4 regions of the Paenibacillus sp. SAFN-054 genome follow, and region 3 is predicted to be linked to each of the others. Evidence: predicted binding sites of a transcription regulator. Region 3 holds the regulator's gene; each other region holds the start of a gene.
The links. The regulator LexA, encoded in region 3, represses DNA repair genes until DNA is damaged. The targets are predictions, from matches to a motif close to CGAACATATGTTCG.
Positions count from the first base shown of each region.

Region 1 (2,206 bases), 770 kb from region 3:
ACGGCATCCCGGCAGCGCTCCATCAGCTCGAGCAGCGCTGCCGCCGTATCCCGCTGCGGAGTGCCGCCTTCCTCCAAAGAAAGGCTCGGGATGCCTTTCCAGGGACGTCCATCCGTCCAGCGGTAACCTTGTATGCCGCTTGCAAGCGCATAGTTTTCAAGCCGGTCCATATCCTCCCGCATCAATGATCCGTCCAGCGGGAGCAGGAGATCGCTTTTCACACAGCGGAACACGTCCTCATGTCTCCAGTAGCGCCGCACAACATCCAACGCGGCCCTCATAAATTCGACGAGCGGATGATGAAGCTCGCTTCGTTTCTCATCCAGAAACAACGGTACGCCATAATCCTGAAACAGCGGCACCACCAGGTGTTCGTAGTCGGCGAGGTTGCGGGTGAAAACGGCCATTTCCCGAAACCGGATGCCTTCTTCCCGGGCTAGACGTATCATTTCCCGCAGCGCCCCCTCCACCTCGGCCCGGCGGCTCGAGGCGGCGTGAATCGAAATGCCGTCTTCATTCTCTCCCCCGGCAGGACGATAACGAAGCCTCCGGTCATATCCCCGTTCCAGATGCGCAAGCGCAGGACTTTCCTCAAAACGCGGCAGCACAGGCGGAGACAGGATCGTATGGTCTATCTCTAGATTCAGCTCTTCCGCCATGCCTCTCAGCTTGACATACGTCGTCGCGGTCGGATGGAACAGATCCAGTTCATGAGGCATCCGGGACCCGTCATAGGGCTTGTCCAGCGTCAGTGAAATCGTCACGGAGGCAGCGTGAACCATCAGCTGCCCGACCACCATAAGCTCCTGGGGGGTGAAGCCGTGAAATCCATCAATCCAGATATCCGCCCCCTCAAGATAGGAAGAATCCTTCACCGCTTCGGTCAAGCGGATCAGGTTGTCTTCCTCATCGATATACAGCGGGGACATTTCGTTCTCGAAATCCTTGTAAACCGTCAACAAATCTTCAAGTTTGCTGCGCAGTATCGGCGTAGCCGCGGAGGCTGCCTTCAACTGTTCCAGCACGAGTCCAATCGCCGATGAATCGATGCAGTATCTCTTCATCTCTGTGTATACGTCGCCCAGACGGCCGACAAAGCCCAACTGCTCGCCTGACGCTCCAAACAGCTTCAGTTCGTCCTTGCGCCGCTGAATAATTTTGTACAGAAGCATCTTCTTGCCTTCGTCGCTGATGGCCACGCGGGAAGCTCCCCCCGTTTCCTGCATGACCCGGTAAGCCAGGCGGCGGAAGCTGAGCACCTGTGCCCGAACGCTCCCTTTGATCCCTCCCGTCGTAACCAGCGCATGCTCCGCTTGAAAGGAGCCCTGCTCTGGTACGAGCAGAATCATCGCTTTTCCCTGTGGGGCAGACTTCAGTCTTGCCGTTACTTCCTCAAGAATGCTCGTCGTTTTGCCGCTCCCCGAGCGCCCAATCACAAAATGAACCGGCATGCTGCTCCTCCTTCGATCCATATCATCTATGAAAATCAATGATTGCTTCGTTCGTATAAAAAAAGCTAAAACATATGATCCTAATTATATCATACCGATCAAAGAATAGAACATATGTTTGATCGCGGCAAGCTTCCTCCGATGCGTATACATCCTACTATTCTAGCACTATTAATTTGGTCCGCGGCTAGGGAATCATTGGCTGCATGCAAAAAGAAGGCATGGAATGATATATTCCATGCCCCTGCTGCATTTATTTAAAAGTTGCGGCTTCTCACTTCGAAGATGGCGAATTTCAGGTAATGCCCTTCATCGACGCCAAGAATTTGCGGATGATCCTTGCCTGCGGCCCGCCATTCGACTAAACGCAGTATTTTGCCGGCGTCCGCGGCCGCTTCCTGGATGGTCTCCAGAAACAGATCCGGACGCATATGATATGAGCAGCTTGCCGTTACCAGGTATCCGCCCTCGTTAACGAGCTTCATGCCGTGAAGGTTAATATCCTTGTATCCCCGGCAGGCTCCCTTTACAGCGCTTTTGGTTTTGGCGAAGGCTGGCGGATCCAAAATGACCACGTCCCATGTTCTGCCGCCGCCGGCGGTCATTTTCTGCGAAGTGTCCACCTTGTCCGTACTGCTGACGGCACGCTTCTGTCTTTCCTCCAAGCCCTTCACCTGCGACCGCAAATACTGGAAAGCGTCATCCACCACGAACTCCACCCGGTCTCCAAAGCCATTCAGTTCAACGTTCTCCCT
Region 1 is NZ_JBQCKS010000001.1:2,296,943-2,299,148, forward strand. It holds gene addB (helicase-exonuclease AddAB subunit AddB) at 1-1,451, opposite strand, end outside; gene ACTHPM_RS10495 (class I SAM-dependent rRNA methyltransferase) at 1,709-2,206, opposite strand, start outside.
Region 1: a site for LexA is predicted at 1,559-1,572, ahead of addB (helicase-exonuclease AddAB subunit AddB). Genes of this name have one in related genera too.

Region 2 (2,206 bases), 570 kb from region 3:
CGAGGGAATCCGGACTGAGATCGGATAGGGAAATGCCGATTCTGCGGACCGGCAGGCCGTTCCAGTGGCGGCGGAACAGCAGGCAGGCGGCGTCATAAATCTCATCGGTAATGTTCGTGGGGTCCGAAAGCTTCATTTGCCGGGAAAAGCCGGTGGGGCGGTCATAATCCGCCCCCTGGCAGCCGACGCTGACCACAAAGCCCATGAGTCCTTTTTCCCGGCAGCGGCGTCCGACCTGCTCGCACAGCTCCAGCAGAACGACGCGGATCTCTTCCCAGTCCGTATAATCGCGCGGAAGCGTCATCTGGTGGCCCACGCCTTTCTGCTGCTGCAGCTGGCTGTGGGGCGTAACCGGGGAAGAGTCCATGCCGCGGGCAATGCGCCACAGCACCTCGCCGTTCACGCCCCAACGTTCCGTCAGCCGGGGCAGGGGCGTTCTCGCCAGATCTCCGATCGTATGAATCCCCATCTTATACAGATGGCGCGTCATCCGCGAGCCGACCATAAACATCTCATGAACGGGCTTCTCCCACAACGTTTTCTCGAGGTCTTCCCGATTCAGGGTGTAGATGCCGTCTGCATTCTTTTTGGCATAAATATCGCAGGCCATTTTGCTTAGGACCTTGCAATCGCTGATGCCCACCCGCACGTACACGCCGGTTTCATACATGACCCGGTGCTGGATTCGGCGGGCGATTTCATTCGGACTGCCGAATAAGGCAAGACTGCCGGTCACATCCAGGTGCTGCTCGTCAATGCTGTATGGCTCCACCAGATCCGTGAAGGATTGCAGAATTTCCGTGATGTGCAGGGATACCCGGATGTACTCCGCCATGCGCGGGCGGACGACGATCAGATCCGGGCACTTGCGGAGCGCATCTCCGAGACGCTCCGCCGTCGTGACCCCGAACTTCTTGGCGAGCGGGCAGGCGGCCAGAATAATGCCCGAGCGCCGGGCCGGATCTCCGGATACGACTAAAGGCTTGCCATCGTACTCGGGATGGGCTGCCTTCTCCACGCTGGCGTAAAACGACTGGCAGTCGGCCAGCATAATGACACGTTTTTTGGTCTGAACCATGGGACTCGCTCCTTATCATTCGTCAGTGGCAGGAACACATGTTCTTATTTTATAAGAATAACGGAGAAATATTCGATTATCAACCGGAATTATTTGCAAGGCGGGCTGCTTACCCGTTTGACTTGTCAGGAAAGTTCGCCATTGTTCCTAGTTATAAAGGAGCGGAATCGGGCCGGAGCAGGACCATGAAATAACCGGATAGTCATACCAGTTATATCCATATATATCCAGTAATAAATCAGTTTGGGACCGGTAGTCCCGTCCGGGACTCTCTCCTTATTTTTAAAAAAATGCGATTTTGCAAAAACCTTGTAGTGATGCGGTTTTTCGCTAATGCTTTGTCGGACTATAGTATCAATTTTGTAATCTTTATGGATAAAGATGTTAAAACGACCACAACTTTAGCAATTATTCGACGTATACATAACCAGTTGTCGCTTCGGCCAAGGAAAGATACAGCTGCTTAGCTATCGATGCAGACGTCAGTGCCGGAGGAAAGGCAGCTGCCGTTTTTTTCGTTCCGGCAAAACCGGAGTAGGTCGCCAGGTTCTGAAAATTCCTTCCAGCAGCCTAGTTTACAGATTGGCAATGTTCGTTAAATAATTAATTTATGACAAAAAAAATGAAAAGTGCCGGGCCAAAGCAAGGCCAAGCCAAATTGAGGTGAGAACTTACAGGCGATGATCAAACGTAGAACACTATTCATCTGGATCGCAGCAGCCGCCGTTCTCATTGCCGGAGGAACGGTCGTAGGGTTTACGGCAAGCCATTCTCCGGTGACGGCATATAAGGATCAAGATGGGACCCAGTTCACATTTAAGACCCAGGGCGACCGCTTTATGAAATATGGCAAGGACGGAAACTGGAAGGAAATGTTTGTGAAGGGCGTCAATCTGGGAGCTACGGTGCCTGGGCATTTTCCGGGCGAACTACCCGCTACCGAGGAGGACTATCTGCGCTGGTTCAAGCAGATCGATGAAATGGGGGCTAACGTAATCCGTGTATACACGGTGCATCAGCCGGTATTTTATTCGGCGCTTGTGAAGTACAACAAGGATAAGCAAGGCGACCCATTGTATTTCATGCAGGGCATCTGGTCCCCGGAGGAAGAACTGATCGAGCGTCAGG
Region 2 is NZ_JBQCKS010000001.1:2,097,128-2,099,333, reverse strand. It holds gene ACTHPM_RS09555 (DNA polymerase IV) at 1-1,078, opposite strand, end outside; gene ACTHPM_RS09550 (hypothetical protein) at 1,759-2,206, shown strand, end outside.
Region 2: a site for LexA is predicted at 1,140-1,153, ahead of ACTHPM_RS09555 (DNA polymerase IV). Genes of this name have one in related genera too.

Region 3 (2,206 bases):
ACGGTGGAACCGGGCAGCGAATTCATATACTCGGACACCGGATTCAGCATACTTCAGCTTCTCATTGAGGATGTGGCCGGCGAGAAATTTTCCGAATTGCTGCGACAAAGAGTTTTTGAACCCTTACATATGAACCACAGCTGTATCATAATGAATGAGTCGCAGATTCGCCCCGAGTTTGCATGCGGCCATGATCAACATGGAATTAGGCTCCAGGAGCCCTATACGATATATCCTTATCCGGCTGCAGCCGGATTATGGTCGACGCCTACGGATCTTGCTGTATTAATGGCAGAGCTGTTGGCATCGCTTCGGGGAGAGGGCAAGCTGGGAATTACGGCGGATACCGCCAGCGAAATGATCCGTTCTCAAGGTGATTTCCGGTGGGCAGGGCTTGGCATTTTTCTGGATTCCTCGAATCAAGGCGTAGAAATATCCTCCCTTGGCTGGGGATCGGGATTTCAAAGCTTGGCGGTCGCTTATCCGGGGACCGGGAACGGAGCGGTGTTGATGATGAATATAGATCCTGGCATACATCAATCCGAGAGCCTGCTTGGTCAAATCTCCGCATTATGGCAGCAAGGGCAGTTTGCATAGAGAAAAATAGCAAGCCCTTGTTCTCTCTGATGAAAGAACAAGGGCTTGTACAATTGTACGGAAAATTAATGAATATCGCGGAACAACCCGACTACCTTACCTAAAATAGTGACATGGTTCAGACGTAAAGGCGTGTAAGACGGATTTTCCGGCTGCAGACGAATGTGATCCTTTTCTTTATAGAACGTCTTCACCGTAGCCTCATCCTCATCTGTCATCGCGACGACGATGTCGCCATTATCAGCGGTTTGCTGCTGGCGGACGATGACGTAGTCACCGTTGTGAATGCCCGCCTCGATCATACTGTCTCCCATGACAGAAAGCATGAACACTTTCTCATCACCCACAAAATGCTGTGGAAGCGGGAAATAATCCTCGATATTCTCTGTAGCGGTAATCGGGACACCGGCTGTCACCTTACCGACTACAGGCACTCTTGCGATCGTATGTGTAAACAGGTTGCTGCTCTCGGATTCTTCCTGACCCAAAATCTCAATGGCACGAGGTTTCGTAGGGTCTCTGCGGATTAATCCCTTCTTCTCAAGGCGGTCCAAATGACCATGGACCGTTGAGCTGGAAGCCAAACCAACGGCTTCCCCGATCTCGCGGACGGAAGGGGGATAACCCTTGGCCCGCACTTCGTTTCTGATAAATTCCAATATCGCTTGCTGCCGGCTAGATATCTTCGACATTCCCCATCAACCCCATTAGTAACGTTTGGTAAAATTATAACATAGAACTTCCGTTCGTACAAACACAAGTTCTAAAAAGAAAATCTCATTTTGACACCCGCTTGAACCCTTCTCAAAATATTCGCCTCAATAAGTCAATCATCCATATATAGTAGGTTAGAAAGAAATTAAGCAACTCAGTTCGCGGAGTTTCGAAAAAAAAGGGAACAATCGTTCGAAAAAAGTATTGAACAAAACATGTGTTCGTGTTATATTGTTCTCATAACAAGAACAAACGTTTGGAGGAACACATTATGCTAAAATATACTACATATCAAAGTATTTATAATAATGAAGTGATCGAGGCTGGGAACATTGGCTATAGAACCGCTGGAAGCTTCCCGGCTTTGCGAGCCATGTTTTCTCGAAAAATGCTTTTCAAGCTGTTAATTACAGTTGCGATTATTATTGCTGGATGTACGGGAATGGTTCGCGTGTTCGCGAGTTCGTCTCATGATGAGATTCCGATGGAACAAGTGATCGTTTCACAAGGCGATACGCTATGGGAGATTGCAGTCGACTATAAACCGAAGGATATGGATACCCGGGACTACATTCACAGAATCAAGAAAATGAACCAGCTGAAGACGAGCGAGATCGAAGCCGGAGATGTCCTGTCTCTTCCTATATATTAATGTTTTTTTGCCGACAAGAGCTTGGAAAGGTGCATACCTTGACAAGCTCTTTTTCTCATGGCAAAGTTAGGTATGAATTGAATAATGGAGGAGTAGCAAATGGATATCGACAGCTTAGTAGAGCGGATTAATGAGCTTGCCCGTAAACATAAGGAAACGGGACTGACAAAGGAAGAAACCGAGGAACGCGCCAAACTGCGTGAAAAATATCTTCAGAACGTCCGCCGGAATTTCAAAGCTCAA
Region 3 is NZ_JBQCKS010000001.1:1,525,008-1,527,213, reverse strand. It holds gene ACTHPM_RS07145 (serine hydrolase domain-containing protein) at 1-597, shown strand, start outside; gene lexA (transcriptional repressor LexA) at 663-1,289, opposite strand; gene yneA (cell division suppressor protein YneA) at 1,583-1,963, shown strand; gene ACTHPM_RS07130 (DUF896 domain-containing protein) at 2,063-2,206, shown strand, end outside.

Region 4 (2,206 bases), on a different contig from region 3:
ACGCTGGATGAAATGGCCAAAACCCGTTATGCGGTGCTCTCGAAGTACGTGCTGCTGGGCTACGGCTCCGACATGCTGGCGCTGCGCAAAGAGGATGGAGAGGTCATTGGCAGGCTGCGCGATAACCGGATCGCATTCAGCGAAGCGAGATACCGCAAAGGTGTCGAGGGTTTGCTTAACATGAACGAAGACGAAATCTATGTCGGCTCCTCCAATGGCGGATTGGCCAGATACGGCGCGAGCGAACTGGAGGCGCTGCTGAATCAAGTGAAATAGCCGAATAAGGTATGTATCCCGAAGGCCCTAAGGAAATTCTTAGGGTCTTCGCGTTATGCCCGTTAAAAGGAAAAGCTGAGCTGCTCTACCTCGGGCGCTGGCAGCGTCGTGGACGGTTGAATGCAAGAGCCGATGTCCGCCGATGCGGAAGTCGTGCAGCTGGTCTCGGGGACATTCCCGCTCAAAAAGAGCTTCTGCTTCACCTCGCTTGCCAGCGTCTTGACCTGATCCGCATAGGCCGAATCGGGATATGTGCCGCGGAATAAGCTTTTGTACTTTGGAACGAGTCCGGGATGATGCTGACCGAGCGAATGCATGAACCAGGCTTTGACATCGGGAGTCAGGCGGAGCAGGGAGGTCATCGCAAAGGAGGCGCGATGCTCCTTGGCCGCCGTCATCAGCTCTTCCATCTGCTCCCTGGAGTCCGTAAGATACGGGAGGATCGGGGCGATGAACAACCCGGTGCGCACACCGCTTTCGGAGAGCCTGCGTACGGCTTCAAGTCTTTTGAAAGGCAATGGGGCTCCGGGCTCCATCATCCTGATGATGCCGGTGTCCAGCGTGTTCAGGCTGATATTAACGGAGGTGACGTCCATTTGGGACAGCAGATCCAGATCCCGCAAAATCAGCGGCGAACGCGTGGTGATGCTGGTGCGTATCCGATATTTGGCGAGCACTTCCAGGCAGCCGCGGGTAATCCTTGACTTGATCTCCACCGGCTGATAAGGATCGGTGGCCGTTCCCAAGGTTACGATGCCGACATGTTCCCGCAGCTGGCCGATATCATGATCAAAGCGCTTGGCCATCCGAGACAGCTGGGCCTCGAGCGCTTCGGCAGCATTGGTTTTCAGCAGAATGCGGTTCTGGAACTCATCATCGGCCTCCCGTCCAATAAATGATTGAAAAGCCCGGGCATAACAGAAGCTGCAGCCATGCGCACAGCCGCGGTAGGGATTGATCGACCAGTCAAAGGGCATGCTCTCCGCCTTGACCCGGTTGAGCGTTTGTTTGGTTGTTGCGGATTCGTAGATTTTTTTAGGCATAATAGTTCACCTCCAGATATAGAACAAATGTTCCTGTTTTGTCAGTATACTATACGCCGAAAGATTAGAAAACCGTCTGGAATATGAAGGAATTGTTCTTGGGGACCGATATATGAAACAAAGGGATCTTTACAATGAAAGCGGGATAAGCATGCAGACTCGGGCAGGTATATATAATACGCTTCTAAAGAAGGATGTTTGTAGAGCTTGGTTCCTTTGTGTTATCCTGTATCCCAAGAGATGACGGAATGACCGCATGCCATTAGGCTGCGGTTTTTTTGAAGAGAATAAGAAAGCATACCTCGCAAGAGAACGCCCCCTAAGCGGGTCTTGTGTAATTTGGAATGTACGTCGATAGATGCTTACCTTACTCATACATTTGGATGAATATATTTGAAAGGAAGGGAATTTGACATGAGTTCTCAATTCATAGATATCGGCGTCAATTTGACCAACCGCTCCTTTAACAAGGATCGCGAGGAGGTCCTTGCCCGGGCCGAGGCCGCAGGCGTTTCTCCGCTGATCATAACCGGAACCGACGTGGAGAGCAGCAGCGAGGCCGCACGCTATTCGAAGCGATATCCCGGGAAGCTGTATTCCACGGCAGGCGTTCATCCCCATGACGTCAGGGAATGCGGGGAGGGAACGCTTTGCAGTCTGCGGGAGCTGGCTCAGCAGCCGCAGGTGGTAGCGATTGGGGAATGCGGCCTGGATTATAACCGGGATTTTTCACCTCGCGACGTGCAGCGTCACTGGTTCAGGGAACAGGTGCTGCTGGCCGGGGAACTCGGCATGCCGCTGTTTCTGCACGAACGCGATGCGCATGCCGACTTTGCGGCGATCATGCGGGAGCATCCGGCGATGATCCCGAGGTCGGTCGTCCACTG
Region 4 is NZ_JBQCKS010000005.1:369,994-372,199, reverse strand. It holds gene ACTHPM_RS22890 (outer membrane protein assembly factor BamB family protein) at 1-276, shown strand, start outside; gene ACTHPM_RS22885 (SPL family radical SAM protein) at 339-1,319, opposite strand; gene ACTHPM_RS22880 (TatD family hydrolase) at 1,734-2,206, shown strand, end outside.
Region 4: a site for LexA is predicted at 1,340-1,353, ahead of ACTHPM_RS22885 (SPL family radical SAM protein). Genes of this name have one in related genera too.